DNA from 2 places in the Saccharococcus sp. Marseille-Q5394 genome. Region 1 is predicted to be linked to the other one. Evidence: a T-box and tRNA genes for the amino acid it is inferred to sense, from the RefSeq annotation. Region 1 holds a T-box; the other holds one or more tRNA genes.
The links. The T-box of region 1 lies ahead of serS (serine--tRNA ligase). A T-box ahead of a tRNA ligase gene usually reads a tRNA of that ligase, here a tRNA-Ser.
Positions count from the first base shown of each region.

Region 1 (7,370 bases):
TCGTTGCCAACACGGAATTGTTGATCGTAAGCTCCTGACGACGAATACTTATTCGTCAACTGGATCGACTGCCCTTTATATTCTCCGTTTTTTATTTCAGCAATTATCTGCTGTATGAACAGACGATCTTTGTTATTGTTCATATCTGTGATGTTGGATGCTTCTACCAACTCAGTTTGAATGACTTTTGCGATTGGCTGCTCGTAAAACGAGTAATTATTATTAATAAATATCATAGAAATGGCAAAGCAAAGTCCTATGACAGTAAAAAGAAGAATTTGTTTATATGTCATCTTTTTTAATCTGTTTTTGATAACATTCAAATAAAACCCTCCATGTGTAAGTTACATCCCACTATACCCAAAATGAAAGAAGCATCGCAAATTGCACGATGCTTCTTTCGTTTAGATACTTATTTTTTCAGCGTTGCAGACAAATTCAACATGTTGCCGATCCGCTCGACGACCGTCTCCACCTCATGTGGATTGCTTTTCAAATCGTAATCCGTAATATCGATGCGCAGTACGGGACAAGCATTGAAGGAATCGATCCACTTTACGTAGCGCTCATGGAGTTCCTCCCAATAGGAAAGCGGAGTCTGCTGTTCCATCAAGCGGCCCCTCTCCTGGATCCTCGCAAGGATTTTTTCAAATGGACCATCTAAATAGACGAGCAGGTCAGGATGCGGGAAATACGGAGTCATGACCATCGCGTCAAAGAGCTTTGTGTACGTATCGTAATCTACTGGATCCATCGTCCCTTTGTCTTTGTGCATTTTAGCAAAAATGCCTGTATCTTCATAGATGGAGCGGTCTTGGATGAAGCCGCCGCCATATTCGAAAATGCGCTTTTGTTCCTTAAAACGTTCCGCTAGAAAATAGATTTGCAAATGGAAACTCCATTTTTCAAAGTCATCGTAAAAGCGGTCAAGATACGGATTCTTATCTACATTTTCCAATGAAGTCCGGAAATCCAATGCGTTCGCAAGTGCGTTCGTCATCGTCGATTTTCCGGCTCCTACCGTACCTGCAATCGTGATGACCGCATTTTTTGGAATTCCATATTTCTCTCTTAAATTCATTGTACTGCTCCTTTTCGTATCGTCTCATCGACTTTGCTGAGGATGGCTTGCAAATCCCCCGTGTCATTGACAAAATCTACTTTATCGCCATTGAAATGTAGCACCGGGATATCAGGATGCGCAGCTTCAAAGTCTGCGATGAACTGTTCATAATCCTCCGAGAGCCGCTGCAAATAGGATGGATCGATGTTCTTTTCGAAATCCCGTCCCCGGAGCGCAATCCGTTTCATTAATGTATCAAGCGTCGCGTGAAGGTAGATGATGACATTCGGCACAGGCATGTCTTTCGTTAAGATATGATAAATCTCTTCGTATTTGGCGTATTCATCCGCAGGCAGGGAACGCCTGGCGAATATGAGGTTCTTGAAAATATGATAATCCGCCACGACAGGCTGTTGCCGGCTTAAAAACTTCTTCCGGATATCGCTTAATTGCTTATAACGGTTGCAGAGGAAGAACATTTCAGTTTGAAAGCTCCATTCCTCGATATCTTCGTAAAATTTATTTAAAAATGGATTTTCGTCCACGATTTCGCTTAACTGATGGAACCGCTGTGCTTCTGCGATTGCTTTAGACAGCGTCGTTTTCCCGACACCGATCGGTCCCTCTACCGTAATGAACGGAACAGACATAACTAGCTCTCCTTTGATTCGACAATTTCTGCACTTCATTTTACCATATAGAGATGTTGAAACATAGATGTTGCCGCAAAATGGCAAGGCGGCTTTACAGGGTGGTACACTAGTTGTAAGGAGCGATGACAGATGGATGTATTTGAAATGGACCGCCACTTCATGCGGTTAGCGATAGAAGAAGCTAGAAAAGCGGAATCGCTTGGCGAAGTACCAATTGGAGCAATCATCGTGAAGGACGGTGAAGTCATTGCCCAGGCACATAATTTACGCGAAACGTCGCAGAATGCTGTCACCCACGCAGAATTATCTGCGATACAAGATGCATGTAAGGAAACCGGCAGCTGGCGGTTGGAAGATACGACGTTGTATGTGACGCTCGAACCATGCCCAATGTGTGCGGGCGCCATTTTACAATCAAGGATCCCACGTGTTGTCTATGGAGCTCGTGATCCGAAAGGCGGCTGCGTCGATTCGTTGTACCGCTTGCTGAATGATCCGCGCTTCAATCATGAATGTGAAGTGGCGGAAGATGTACTTGGTGATGAATGCGGAGCGATGCTGACGAACTTTTTCAGGTCCCTGCGTGAAAAGAAGAAGGAACAAAAAAAGGCGATGCGGGAGTCGGTTGATTGATTCCCACATCGCTTTTCTTATCGGATTACTTCTTTTCCGCCCATATATGGACGTAATACTTCAGGAATGACAACTGAACCGTCCTCCTGCTGGAAGTTTTCAAGGATAGCCGCAACTGTCCGTCCGACCGCCAAGCCGCTTCCGTTCAATGTGTGAACATATTCAGGCTTCGCCCCCTGCTCGCGGCGGAAACGGATTCCCGCACGTCTTGCTTGGAAATCCTCGAAGTTTGAGCAAGAAGAGATTTCTCGGTATGTGTCTTGTGTCGGAATCCATACTTCAATGTCGTATTTCTTCGCAGCTGTGAAACCGAGGTCAGCCGTACACATTTTTAGGACTCGATATGGAAGTCCAAGCAATTGAAGTACTTTTTCTGCATGCCCCGTCAAATTCTCCAACTCATCGTAAGACTCCTCCGGCTTCACAAAGCGGACGAGCTCAACTTTATTGAACTGATGCTGGCGAATCAACCCACGTGTGTCGCGGCCAGCAGATCCCGCTTCTGAACGGAAATTCGTGCTGTAAGCCGTATAGGCAATCGGTAGTTGGGCGCCATCCAGAATTTCATCACGGTAATAGTTCGTCACCGGAACTTCAGAAGTCGGAATCAAGAAATAATCCTCTTCCTCAATAAGGAAAGCGTCTTCTTCGAACTTCGGCAATTGACCAGTACCCGTCAAGCTTGTGCGGTTCACCAAATATGGCGGCAGCATTTCCTCGTAGCCGTGTTCTTCTGAATGCAAATCAAGCATAAAGCTGATCAACGCTCGTTCAAGTCTCGCACCAAGTCCGCGGTAGAATACGAAACGGCTCCCCGTCACTTTTGCAGCACGTTCAAAATCAAGCAAGTTCAGATCGGTCCCGATTTCCCAATGCGGCTTCGGTTCGAAACCGAATTCCGGCTTCTCTCCCCATGTGCGCACTTCGACATTATCATCTTCGCTATCGCCGACCGGAACTGATTCATGCGGGATGTTCGGAATACGCATCATGATATAATTTAAATCTTCTTCGACTTGATGCAATTGCTCATCAAGGGTTTTGATTTCATCGCCGACTTCACGCATGCGTGCAATTACGTCATCTGCATTTTCCTTATTGCGCTTCATTTCCGCAACTTTTTGCGAAACTTCATTGCGCTCCGCTTTCAGCACTTCCACTTTCGCAATCAGTTCTCTTCGTTTTTCATCCAGACCGACGAATTTATCCAAATCCGTCAAATCTTCTCCGCGCTTCGTAAGTTTCTCTTTCACTTCATCGAAGTTCGCACGAAGCAATTTAATGTCTAACATAGTGATTCCTCCTTATTTTTTATACGATAAGTATTTTCAGACACAAAAAAAGCCCTCTATCCCCTATACAAGGGACGAGAACTACCCGCGTTGCCACCCAAATTGACCAGCATACAGCTGATCCACTCTTTGAAATAACGGTTCAATGTCCGGCTAGGCCTACTATTCGTTCAGCCCGGCTACTCAGGGACGGATTCACAAGTGTCTTTACCGGCTCACACCACCCGCCGGCTCTCTTTGAAAAACGTGCTTGCTACTGCTTCCCATCATCGTCTTTAATTTGAAATTAACCTCACTTTACTACATACCTAAACTTTTGGCAAGGTCCAAGTATTCTGCAACTGCTTCAAAGTATGCTGTTTCATGTGGAACAAAATCGGATAGCGTTATTTTTATATCATCTGAGCAAATGATGTTCTCCACTTCTCTCCTGAAGAGTGCCTGCAAATCTTTTATCGCAACGGAATGGATGCTTTCCACTTCCTCCTGTTGCAACGTGAAATCATCCGGCCCAAAGGTTGATTGATATAGAAATACATTCGCAAATTCTTTGTCAATGAAACTCGGCAGCCTAATGACATCCCGAACGGCGCCCATCTGTTTTAACTTGGAAAGGTCCACATGTATGCCAAGCTCCTCCTCAACTTCACGGACTCCATCCATAATATCCTCATCCGCCAGCAAATGGCCCGCTGCTGTAATATCATACAAGCTTGGAAAGTCCTTTTTTGTGGAACTTCTCTTTTGAATAAAAACATTTGTGCCATCCACGAGCCAACAATGGAATGTTTCATGCCATAAGCCTTTCTCATGGATAACTTCTCTAGTTTCATTAAAAACATACATATAATCTTCATCAAATACTTTCAGACGCTCCGCCAACTTCATACTCCCTTTCAACGAAAAGCATTGATTATACTAATAACAAGGATTAACGTAAACACTACGACAACGATAGCAGAAGTAATTTTCGTATAAAGAATTGCTTCCTTTGAAAATTCGGGCTCTGAATCATATTGCCATCTTTTCCCGAGTAACATCATTTCCCGAGGAGCCAAAAACGTTAATACGCCGATTGGAACAAATAGGATGAACATAAAAATTGCTTCAGCCATCCAAGTCCACCTCCTTGTTATTGTATAAATAAAGCCTGATAAAGCAAGCTAACACCTGTTTCTCACTTATCAAGAGAATAGTCGCGAATCACTTCATCTGGCGTCATTCCCGCTTCCACAAGGATATACCTGTTATACACCTCTTTGAAATCGATATCCCCTTCTATCTCATCGACTAGTTCAAAGCAGTCCAAAACTTGTACGAAGCACCATATCGTCATTCCTCCTACCGCATTTTCATAGGTCAGTTCTTTCGTAAGATTCCTCCAATGCTCAATAACTTTCTTGGCAGCCATTTCACTGCTATCCGCACGAATGAGCATAACGACTTCTTCATATGTTTTCCCGTCATACTGCGGATTAACAATTGACTCAACTAAATACTTCACCGAGAAGATCTTATCCATATCCCTCTTCCTCTCCCTTTCTTCTCTATACGTTTTCGGGTAAATAAAAGATTCAAAAAAAAGGCTAGAGCATCTACGCCCTAGCCCTAATCATTAAACTCCACGCACTGCCATTAATTCACTTTCTGCTAACTTACTAATTTCTAGCCCCTTCATCGGCGTGCCGATATCTTTCGATAAATCACCAATCAATGCATAGTTCCGGAAGTCTTCCGTTGCCATGACAATCGCACGCGCGAATCGTTCAGGGTTGTCTGACTTAAAGATACCGGAACCGACGAATACGCCGTCAGCGCCAAGTTCCATCATCAGCGCCGCGTCCGCAGGAGTCGCTACGCCGCCCGCAGCGTAATTAGTAACTGGTAGACGCCTCGCTTCGCGGATTGCGAGCAGCACTTCATAAGGAGCGCCCAAGTCGCGTGCCTCCACCATCAACTCATCATTGCTCATATGAATGACTTTATTCACTTGCGCATTCACTTGGCGCAGATGGCGGACCGCTTCCACAATATTGCCCGTTCCCGGTTCACCTTTCGTACGTAACATCCTCGCCCCTTCTCCGAGACGACGCGCAGCTTCACCAAGATTGCGGGCACCACAGACAAATGGAACTTTGTAATCGCTCTTCAATAAATGAAACTCGTCATCCGCAGGAGTCAACACTTCACTTTCATCGATGAAATCGACACCCATTGCTTCCAACACACGTGCCTCCGAAATATGCCCAATTCGCACTTTTGCCATAACCGGGATTGAAACTGCCTTTTGCACTTCTTCAATAATGCGCGGGTCCGCCATGCGCGCAACACCGCCAGCTGCCCGGATATCTGAAGGAACGCGCTCAAGCGCCATGACTGCACTTGCACCTGCCGCTTCCGCCACTTTTGCCTGCTCCGCGTTAATAACATCCATGATGACGCCACCGTATTTAAAATCCATTTATTCTTCCCCCTTTTCATTTTGTTCAGTATACTAGAGTATGACCATATTAAAATACTCAGTTTCGTAATAAATGAAGAGGTCAGAGGGTATCGAGTTGCGGGACTAAAGTCACTAAATGACGATAACTCTGGGAAAGTGAACGATAACTTCCGCTAAATGACCGATAACTCATTCGAATTGACCGATATATCCCGGGAAATGAACGATAACACCTAGGAAAAGATCGATAACTTATTTAAGCGAGGTGCAGCAAATGGAAATGCTATTAATTGAACTAAATAAAGAAAGCGAAACGCCTTTATACGAGCAGATTTACCAGCAAATCCGCAACGACATCACTGAAGGCAAACTTGTTGTAGACGAAAAGCTCCCCTCCAAACGGAAACTTGGCGAATTCCTCGATGTCAGTCAAACAACGATCGAAATTGCTTATGGGCAGCTTGCTGCGGAAGGGTTCATTACATCTAAACCGCGGAGAGGCTATTTTATCCAGGAAATCGGAGAATTGGCGTATGTACAACCAGTCGAGGAAGTAACTTTCTCTTCCAAAGAAGAACGGAGGGAACTGGAGATCGACTTCTCCCCAGGTAAAATCGATACGGAATCCTTCCCATTCAAGCTATGGCGGAAATACGCAAAAGACACCATTGATGAGTCATCGCAACATCTTCTGCTATTGGGTCATCCACACGGAGATCTAGAGCTTCGGCAGGAAATCGCGAAGTATTTATATCACTCGAGAGGGGTCGATTGCTCCGCGGACCAGATCATCGTCGGATCCGGAACGGAACAGCTCATGCCGTTACTCATCCGGCTTCTGGGACCGCAGGCAACGTACGCCATCGAGGACCCGGGTTATCCGCTTACCCATCACGTTTTTTTCCATAACAACCGGGAGGCTGTACCGATTGCAGTTGATGAGGAAGGGATGGACGTACAGGCACTCCAGCAGTCGGAGGCGACCGTGGCTTACGTGACACCTTCCCATCAGTTTCCGACCGGCACAGTGCTTTCTGCGGCACGCAGAACAGCATTGTTGAACTGGGCAGCTTCAAATGTCGGCAATTTCATCATCGAGGACGATTACGATAGCGAATTTCGCTATTCCGGAAGGCCAATTCCTTCTTTGCAAGGGATGGACAAAGCGGGCAAGGTCATATATGTCAGCACCTTTTCCAAATCCCTAATGCCATCGCTGCGGATTGCCTATATGGTGCTCCCTCCTGTTTTGCTCAAAAACTACGAGGAAGCGTTCATCCATTATT
Region 1 covers NZ_CAMPPQ010000002.1:85,526-92,895, forward strand. Annotated here, with positions in the region: gene OC538_RS10880 (YibE/F family protein) at 1-323, opposite strand, end outside; gene OC538_RS10885 (deoxynucleoside kinase) at 413-1,081, opposite strand; gene OC538_RS10890 (deoxynucleoside kinase) at 1,078-1,713, opposite strand; gene tadA (tRNA adenosine(34) deaminase TadA) at 1,846-2,349, shown strand; gene serS (serine--tRNA ligase) at 2,367-3,641, opposite strand; T-box leader at 3,709-3,920, opposite strand; gene OC538_RS10905 (NUDIX hydrolase) at 3,942-4,523, opposite strand; gene OC538_RS10910 (hypothetical protein) at 4,538-4,756, opposite strand; gene OC538_RS10915 (DUF4288 domain-containing protein) at 4,819-5,163, opposite strand; gene pdxS (pyridoxal 5'-phosphate synthase lyase subunit PdxS) at 5,257-6,102, opposite strand; gene OC538_RS10925 (PLP-dependent aminotransferase family protein) at 6,359-7,370, shown strand, end outside.

Region 2 (7,370 bases), on a different contig from region 1:
GCTTCATTATTAGCAGCAAGGCAATCCATTATTTATTAAATAAATTCACTCATGCCATGTTTGCAATCATTATTGGCTTGATCATTGGTTCAGTATTTGTCATTTATCCTGGCATCCCTGAAAGCGGGACGCCATTTGTAATGAGCGTCATTGCTCTCATCACCGGTTTGATTGTTGCAAATATATTCAATGCAATTAGCCCATCTGCTAAATGAATGCAGTGACGATAATGATCCAGGAAATGTGGATGAAGATAACGATTGTATAGATGATCAGTGCAACAATTAGTAGATTTTTTACTACTACTGAGGGTTTCATGTATTTCATAAATAGGAAGAGTATAATTGGAAGACTTGACTTCATCAAATAGAATGCAATGATATTTATATCGTACAGGGAACGGACTAATGGATTCGCTTCTTCAATATGACCGTAACGGATGCCGAAATCAGTAAAGATTGCATCAATCATGCATAGGCAAAATAAAAGAAAGCACGTATTCAATAACCTGTCCTTGGATGTTGGCATCGCCTTGACCGTGTCCATATGTATCACTCCTGACATAATTGGCGTATATCCCACACTAACTGGCTGTAAGATCCCCCACAAGCGGGGAATCAACAGCCAGTAAATGCCCGATTGGTTTAACTAACAATCAGTGGAAAAACCCACTGATTGAAGTTTCACTTTATCCCATAGGATATGGAGGGGTTGGCCGATTTATTCAATGGAGTGACAGAAGATTTTCCGGTCATATATAAATATTGATTTGCAGCAAGAAAAATGCCAACGATAGGAGAAATCCTTTCGTTGGCATTTTTTATTATTGATTGCTTGTAACTTCTTGTTTAACCAATACATCGTCCATTGATATGCCGAGTGCAGCGGCAACGCCTGCGCCATAAGCGGGATCTGCTTGGTAACAGTGGCGGATATGGCGGTATTTGATTTCATTTGGGGCGTCGCCAAGGTTGCGGGCGGTATTACCGAATAATAACTCCTTTTGTTCATCGTCCATCAAATTAAACAGCTTGCCAGGTTGCGTGAAGTAATCATCGTCATCCTGACGGAAATCCCAGTGCGCTGCATCGTCATAGATTTTAAGCGGCGGCTCTTTGAAATCAGGCTGTTCTCTCCATTCTCCGAAGCTGTTCGGTTCATAGGAAGTCCTGCTTCCATGGTTGCCATCCACTCGCATCGCGCCATCACGATGGAAACTATGGAATGGGCATTTTGGAGCGTTGACCGGGATCTGATGATGGTTAACGCCGAGGCGATAACGCTGGGCGTCACCATAAGAGAATAATCTTGCCTGCAACATTTTATCAGGTGAGAAGCCGATGCCGGGAACGATTGCAGCAGGTGTAAACGCGGCTTGCTCGACTTCTGCAAAGTAGTTATCCGGATTACGGTTCAATTCGAATTCGCCCACTTCGATAAGAGGGAAGTCGCCTTTATACCAGACTTTCGTCAAATCGAACGGGTTATAAGGCATGTTCAATGCCTGCTCTTCAGTCATCACTTGAATATACATCTTCCATTTAGGGAAGTTGCCGCTATCGATGCTTTCTAACAAATCCCGTTGGTGAGTTTCGCGGTCCGTGCCGATCAATTCAGTTGCCTGCTCGTCCGTCAAATTCTCAATCCCTTGCTGGGAACGGAAATGGAATTTCACCCATACACGCTCATTGTTTGCATTAATCATGCTGTACGTGTGACTGCCGAATCCGTGCATATGGCGATATGTCTTCGGAATTCCGCGTTCACTCATGACGATGGTTACTTGGTGCAGCGCTTCAGGAAGGGAAGTCCAGAAATCCCAGTTGTTTGTCGCACTTCTCATATTCGTGCGCGGATCCCTTTTAACGGCATGGTTCAAGTCAGGGAATTGAAGGGGGTCTCTAAAGAAGAAGACCGGTGTATTGTTTCCAACAAGATCCCAGTTACCTTCTTCCGTATAAAACTTAAGCGCGAATCCACGGATGTCACGCTCAGCATCAGCAGCTCCTCGTTCGCCTGCAACTGTTGAAAAACGGGCAAACATATCCGTCTTTTTGCCGACCTCAGAGAACAACTTCGCTCTTGTGTATTGAGAAATATCATTTGTCACCGTGAAAGTTCCGTAAGCACCGGATCCTTTTGCATGCATGCGTCGTTCAGGAATGACTTCACGGTCGAAATGCGCTAGTTTTTCAATCAACCAAACATCCTGCAAAAGTACAGGCCCACGAGGCCCCGCAGTCATCGAGTTTTGGTTGTCCACTACAGGTGCCCCAGCAGCGGTTGTCAGTTTCTTTTGAGAATGATTATCATTGCTTGTCATTGATAATGCCTCCTTGAATTTCTAATCTACTATACTTCTTTTTCAATATAGCATAGCCTATACATGAAATCCACAGTTAATTATAATGATTATTGATAAATACTTTTTATTGTGTAATTATAATTATACTTAACAGAATAAATCGAATGTGATGAATGTCGCAATGATAAATTATGAACAAATGTGATCATAAATCTCTTCACCATTCTCCGACGGATTGTCCCACCTTCACTTCGGAATTCACCGGAATCGTAGGTCGGAAGGAGCCGTTATTCTCTAAAAATAAAATGACAGTTGATCCAAATGAGAAGTAGCCGAACTCCTCGCCTTTTTTACAAGAAGTGGAGGAATCCAAAATATGAATGCTATTCACATTCAGAGCCCCCACTTTAATCATAGCCATCCTTCCATGAGTCGTCATAAGTTCTGAAATGATTCGGTAGTTTGTCGCAAAAGGCTGGTTGCCTAGCCGTAAACCAAGATCATTTACCGGGAAGGAAGTTGTTCCGAGAGCATATCTCGATAGAATTTCACCGTCGTATGGATAATGGAAATGATGATAATGGCTTGGGGAGAGATAAAAAACATAAAAGAATCCACCGTTAAATGGAAGTGCTCTCTTTTCATCTCCCAAAACTTGGTTTATACTATATAGATGGTTCTTTATCATAAATGTCTGATTCATACCGATCGTTCCAAATTCCGTGACAACACCGTCAACCGGGGAAGTCAGTATATTGGGGCGCTCGTCGATCGGCCGTGAACCCTTTTTCAAATTACGCGTAAAATAAGCTTGAAGGCTATCATAATGATCTATTGGAAATTCTGCTTCCTCTTCGTTAATATGGTATGTCTTCGCAAACGGTTTGATGAGTTTCCGACTTAGGCGTGAGCGGGCAATTGTTTTTAATAAAGTGGAAGATGCGGGATGTCCGCTCAATTCGACAAAGCGTTTAAATACTATTTTTTTCATTTCAACCGTCTCCTATGTTTTCAGATTAGTAGTTTGGCAAGATAACAATACTGGAGGTATCGTCATGTTTTTATCTAGATACTTAGATTATACGAAAATAAAAGGCCAAGTGGCGAATTCAATCACAATTACAAACTTAAGCTTTGGAATCATCGCAATCATTCTTATCGCCCGGGATCTTGGCCATATGAGCTTGGTGTTCATTTTCCTTGCAGCTCTTTTCGACCGTTTCGATGGAATGGCAGCACGGCACTTTCATTCTGAATCGATGTTTGGCAAAGAACTAGATTCATTAAGTGATATTGTATCATTCGGGGTAGCTCCTGCGCTTTTAATCTATATGACTGATTTATCCTCGATGCTTTGGGTAGGAATTGCAGCAACTGTCTTTTATATCGCCGCTGGAGCCATCCGTCTCGCTCGCTACAATGTAAAGGAATTTGATGGTTCCTTTTATGGACTGCCGATTACGGCAGCTGGTGTTTTGTTGACATTGACATACTTTCTCAGTCCATATATCGGACCTCCGTTTTTCGTTATAATCATGGTCGTACTTGGCTTGGCAATGGTGAGCAATGTTAGAATTGCAAAGGTTTAAACAGCAGAGACTTACGAGAATGGAGTTCGCTTAAAAGTCCATTTATAGTGGCGATCATTTGACAAAGTGTTGATTTGCGCTTCAGGTGGACGCTTTCCGGGGGGGCGAGCGGTAAGCCTCCTCGTTCGCTTCGCTACCTGCGGGGTCTCACCTGTCTCGCTAATCCCCCAGGAGTCGCCACCTTCCGCTCCAATCAACAGTCATACCTCGATTCAATAAAACACTAAAGAATTACCAGCTATAATTCAATAAGCCTATTATCAGTGAAATTGATATTGGGCTTATTCTAAGCTTTTATTCGGTCTCAATTAGATCGATAAAACCTGGAAAAGTCAGTGTTTATCGTCGTAAGGATATTGGTATTTTTGTCAAGTGTGAACTTTACAATCTTCTAAGTGGGGCGTATAATTTATGTTGTCTGAATTGGAGACGTACCCAAGAGGCTGAAGAGAGCTGACTCGAAATCAGCTACGGCGTTCACGCGCCGCGGGGGTTCAAATCCTCTCGTTTCCGTAATACGAAATCAATGGATTTCAATAAGTATCAAAACCCTTGTATTCAGTAGGGTTTTTCTTTTTGTCTATTTCATCAAATCGTATCTAATTGAAACCAACCGATGTTAAATCCGATGTTAGCATCGGGTAGAAAAATGTGATATGCTCATCGCGAATTTGCTGGAACTAACGAATCACAAGGACAAAGCGATTATTAAAACAGCGCATTGAAGGGCCAGCTAAAAAGTTCTTCACTTAGATAAAGCTATATACCCGACAGTACTACGTGCGCCACAACACTGTATTTAAAAAATGGATGGTCGCTTGGTCTGGGTGGAGTAGCTGTAGTAGATTTAGCTATGGCGGGAAAAAACTGAAGTGAGATTGGCGACATTAAAGATACTAACCAAAGGTAATCCCTAATATGAAAACTATTTGTGCTCTCGGTTAAATATATTTATTTCCGTACTCGATTTAAGGGTACTTTAGTGTTTTCCTCATAACGATTCAGTAATCCATGTAACCATGTGTCTGTATATCTAATTCTTGAAATATTTGATTGCTGCACTTGAGTAACTAAATAAAGAAGAGTACATCACGTAATTGTGATGTACTCTTCTTTACTCACCTTCAAAGAATGTGAAATCAACTTCTTTAATTAATACCTTACGCTTGATAGTGACACCAACATTATAATCTAACATATATCTAGCTAATTTGTTACCATCAATCAAGATAACTTTCTTATAAGGAAGAACTTTAACATAGTCATTCGCACCTTGAGAAAAACTAGATGTAGTAATAAAGACACCCTTACTAGCACTTCTCCCTTCTAAAGCACCTACAAACGCCATTATATCGGGTCTGCCAACGGTGTTTATCCAACGTTTAGCTTGAACATAAATATTATCCAAACCAAGTTTATCTTCTTTTATTATTCCATCAAGACCCTCATCATTTGTACTTTGAGTTACTTCTCCATCCCCGTAACCCATTGCAGTTAATAGTTCCACAACTATGCTTTCAAACCTTTTCCAATGGACTTTCTGAAGTTCTGTAAGGATCTTATCTATCAAATACTTATCAAGTTCTACTAATTGCTCGTTAATTACTTTTATCGGATCTACCACTTGTTCTAATTCTTCTAGTTCTTCTTGAATCTCAATTTCACTTTCATTAAGCAAATCTAAACCATCTTTAGTAATTCGGTAGGTATGTTTTCCTACTTCTTCTATATATCCTTTTTTCTGTAATGAAAATCTCGTTGCCCTCATACGACTCACAAATACTGTTTCTTTGCTATCGGGATACGAAAAATTAATTTGTTCTTCTATCAATTTAAAATGATTTGCAACTCCCTCATTCAACTTAGTCGCAATGTATAAATCTTCATCTGACATTACCAATAATATTGGGATGACTAAATCTTTAGAAGAAGGCATTGTCGTTAAAACTTTACTCTCGATTATTGTTAGTCTATTCTTTTCTGAAATTATTCTGTTTATTTCAATCTCAGAACTTGGAACTCCTTGTTCTTCAAAAATATTTTCAATTTCATTTAAACTTAAATGTGCGTCATTTAATTTCTTAACCTTCTTTAAAAATTCATATGCTTCTTCATCGTAGTACTTATAAATTCCTGTTTCTTCAAAGGGTAGATATCTTTGGAACTTTTTAATCCACTGTCTTCCTTTTGATTCAGTCCAACCAAATCTTTTAGATAGCTCTGTTTGACTGATGGTTTTATTATTCGTCATAAATACACCCCCATAACTTTTATTTAATTCTATTGTAAATTATGGATATACGCCACTCAATTATGATGTGCGATAGGAAATACAACTCACGTGACTGTTGCAGTGATTGCATGTGTGATTAAGTTCCTGAAAGTGCATGGGCATATTATATTTATTAGGGGCATCCGTTGCTTGGAGTGCAGGCGCCGACTCCTGCGGGAATAGCATGAGCCTTGAGACCCCGGAAGGAGCACGCTTTTTGCGACTGAGGAGGCTCGAGCCATGCCCGCGGAAAGCGTGCGCCGAAACGGAGAGCAACTGCCTGTTGATATCAAAGTCCCTTAAATACATATAGAAAACGACTTAACTGCAGGTAAGCAAGCGTCAGCCTGAAGCGGAAATCCTGTTGGGACATATGTATAAGTATTTCAATTGGTGACTTGTACAAATGTCTGTTATTCTATAAGAAAGCATCTAATTGAAAGGATGAGTGACATGTCAGGACCGGCATTGAAACAACTCCAAGCTCACCGCTCCATCCATGAAGGCGGATTATCAGGAGCAGTCAGCAAGACCGAACTGCTAATAGAGTTTCTGCAGGAAGGCGATATGAAATCGGCTGATCGAGCAGCTGATGAACTGATCGATTATTGGAAGTCAAGGGTGATTAGCCACGCTGATGCCGAAGAAGAAGGGCTCTATCTGGAAATCAAAAAAGAGAATCCAGAATTGGAAGAGGCCATCACCCAATTGACGAGAGATCACGATCTGCTTAGGATTATCGTAAAAGATATCGAAATGCTTCGCGAAACAGAAAAACTCAGCCCTACAGTTTTACAGAAGTTTTATGCACTGCTAGTTGTCAATGAAATACATAGCCGCGATGAAGAACGGTTGTTGCTGGAGTAAGAAAGGTGAAAAAGCGCCGAAAATGGGTGCTTTTTTCTTTGATTGATAAAGAGAGGTGAGTCCAATCGAAAAAATTAATTCCGTCTTATCTACCTATTTTGGATTTTCTTCCTTCCGCACCGGGCAAGAAAAAGCCATCCGAAACGTGCTTGAAGGGAAAGACACACTATGCGTCATGCCTACAGGCGGCGGTAAATCCATCTGCTATCAAGTTCCTGCGCTAGTAATGGAGGGCACAGTACTTGTCGTATCCCCCTTAATTTCATTGATGAAAGACCAAGTGGATGCCTTGCATCAAATCGACATACCAGCAGCGTACATTAATAGTACATTATCA
Region 2 covers NZ_CAMPPQ010000001.1:962,793-970,162, reverse strand. Annotated here, with positions in the region: gene OC538_RS04865 (DUF368 domain-containing protein) at 1-215, shown strand, start outside; gene OC538_RS04860 (DUF5658 family protein) at 208-546, opposite strand; gene OC538_RS04855 (catalase) at 824-2,323, opposite strand; gene asd (archaetidylserine decarboxylase) at 2,523-3,296, opposite strand; gene pssA (CDP-diacylglycerol--serine O-phosphatidyltransferase) at 3,361-3,894, shown strand; tRNA gene OC538_RS04840 (tRNA-Ser) at 4,320-4,407, shown strand; gene OC538_RS04835 (restriction endonuclease) at 5,009-6,145, opposite strand; gene OC538_RS04830 (hemerythrin domain-containing protein) at 6,620-7,033, shown strand; gene recQ (DNA helicase RecQ) at 7,089-7,370, shown strand, end outside.
Region 2: it encodes a tRNA-Ser, which carries the amino acid that the T-box ahead of serS (serine--tRNA ligase) is inferred to sense. The anticodon was not compared.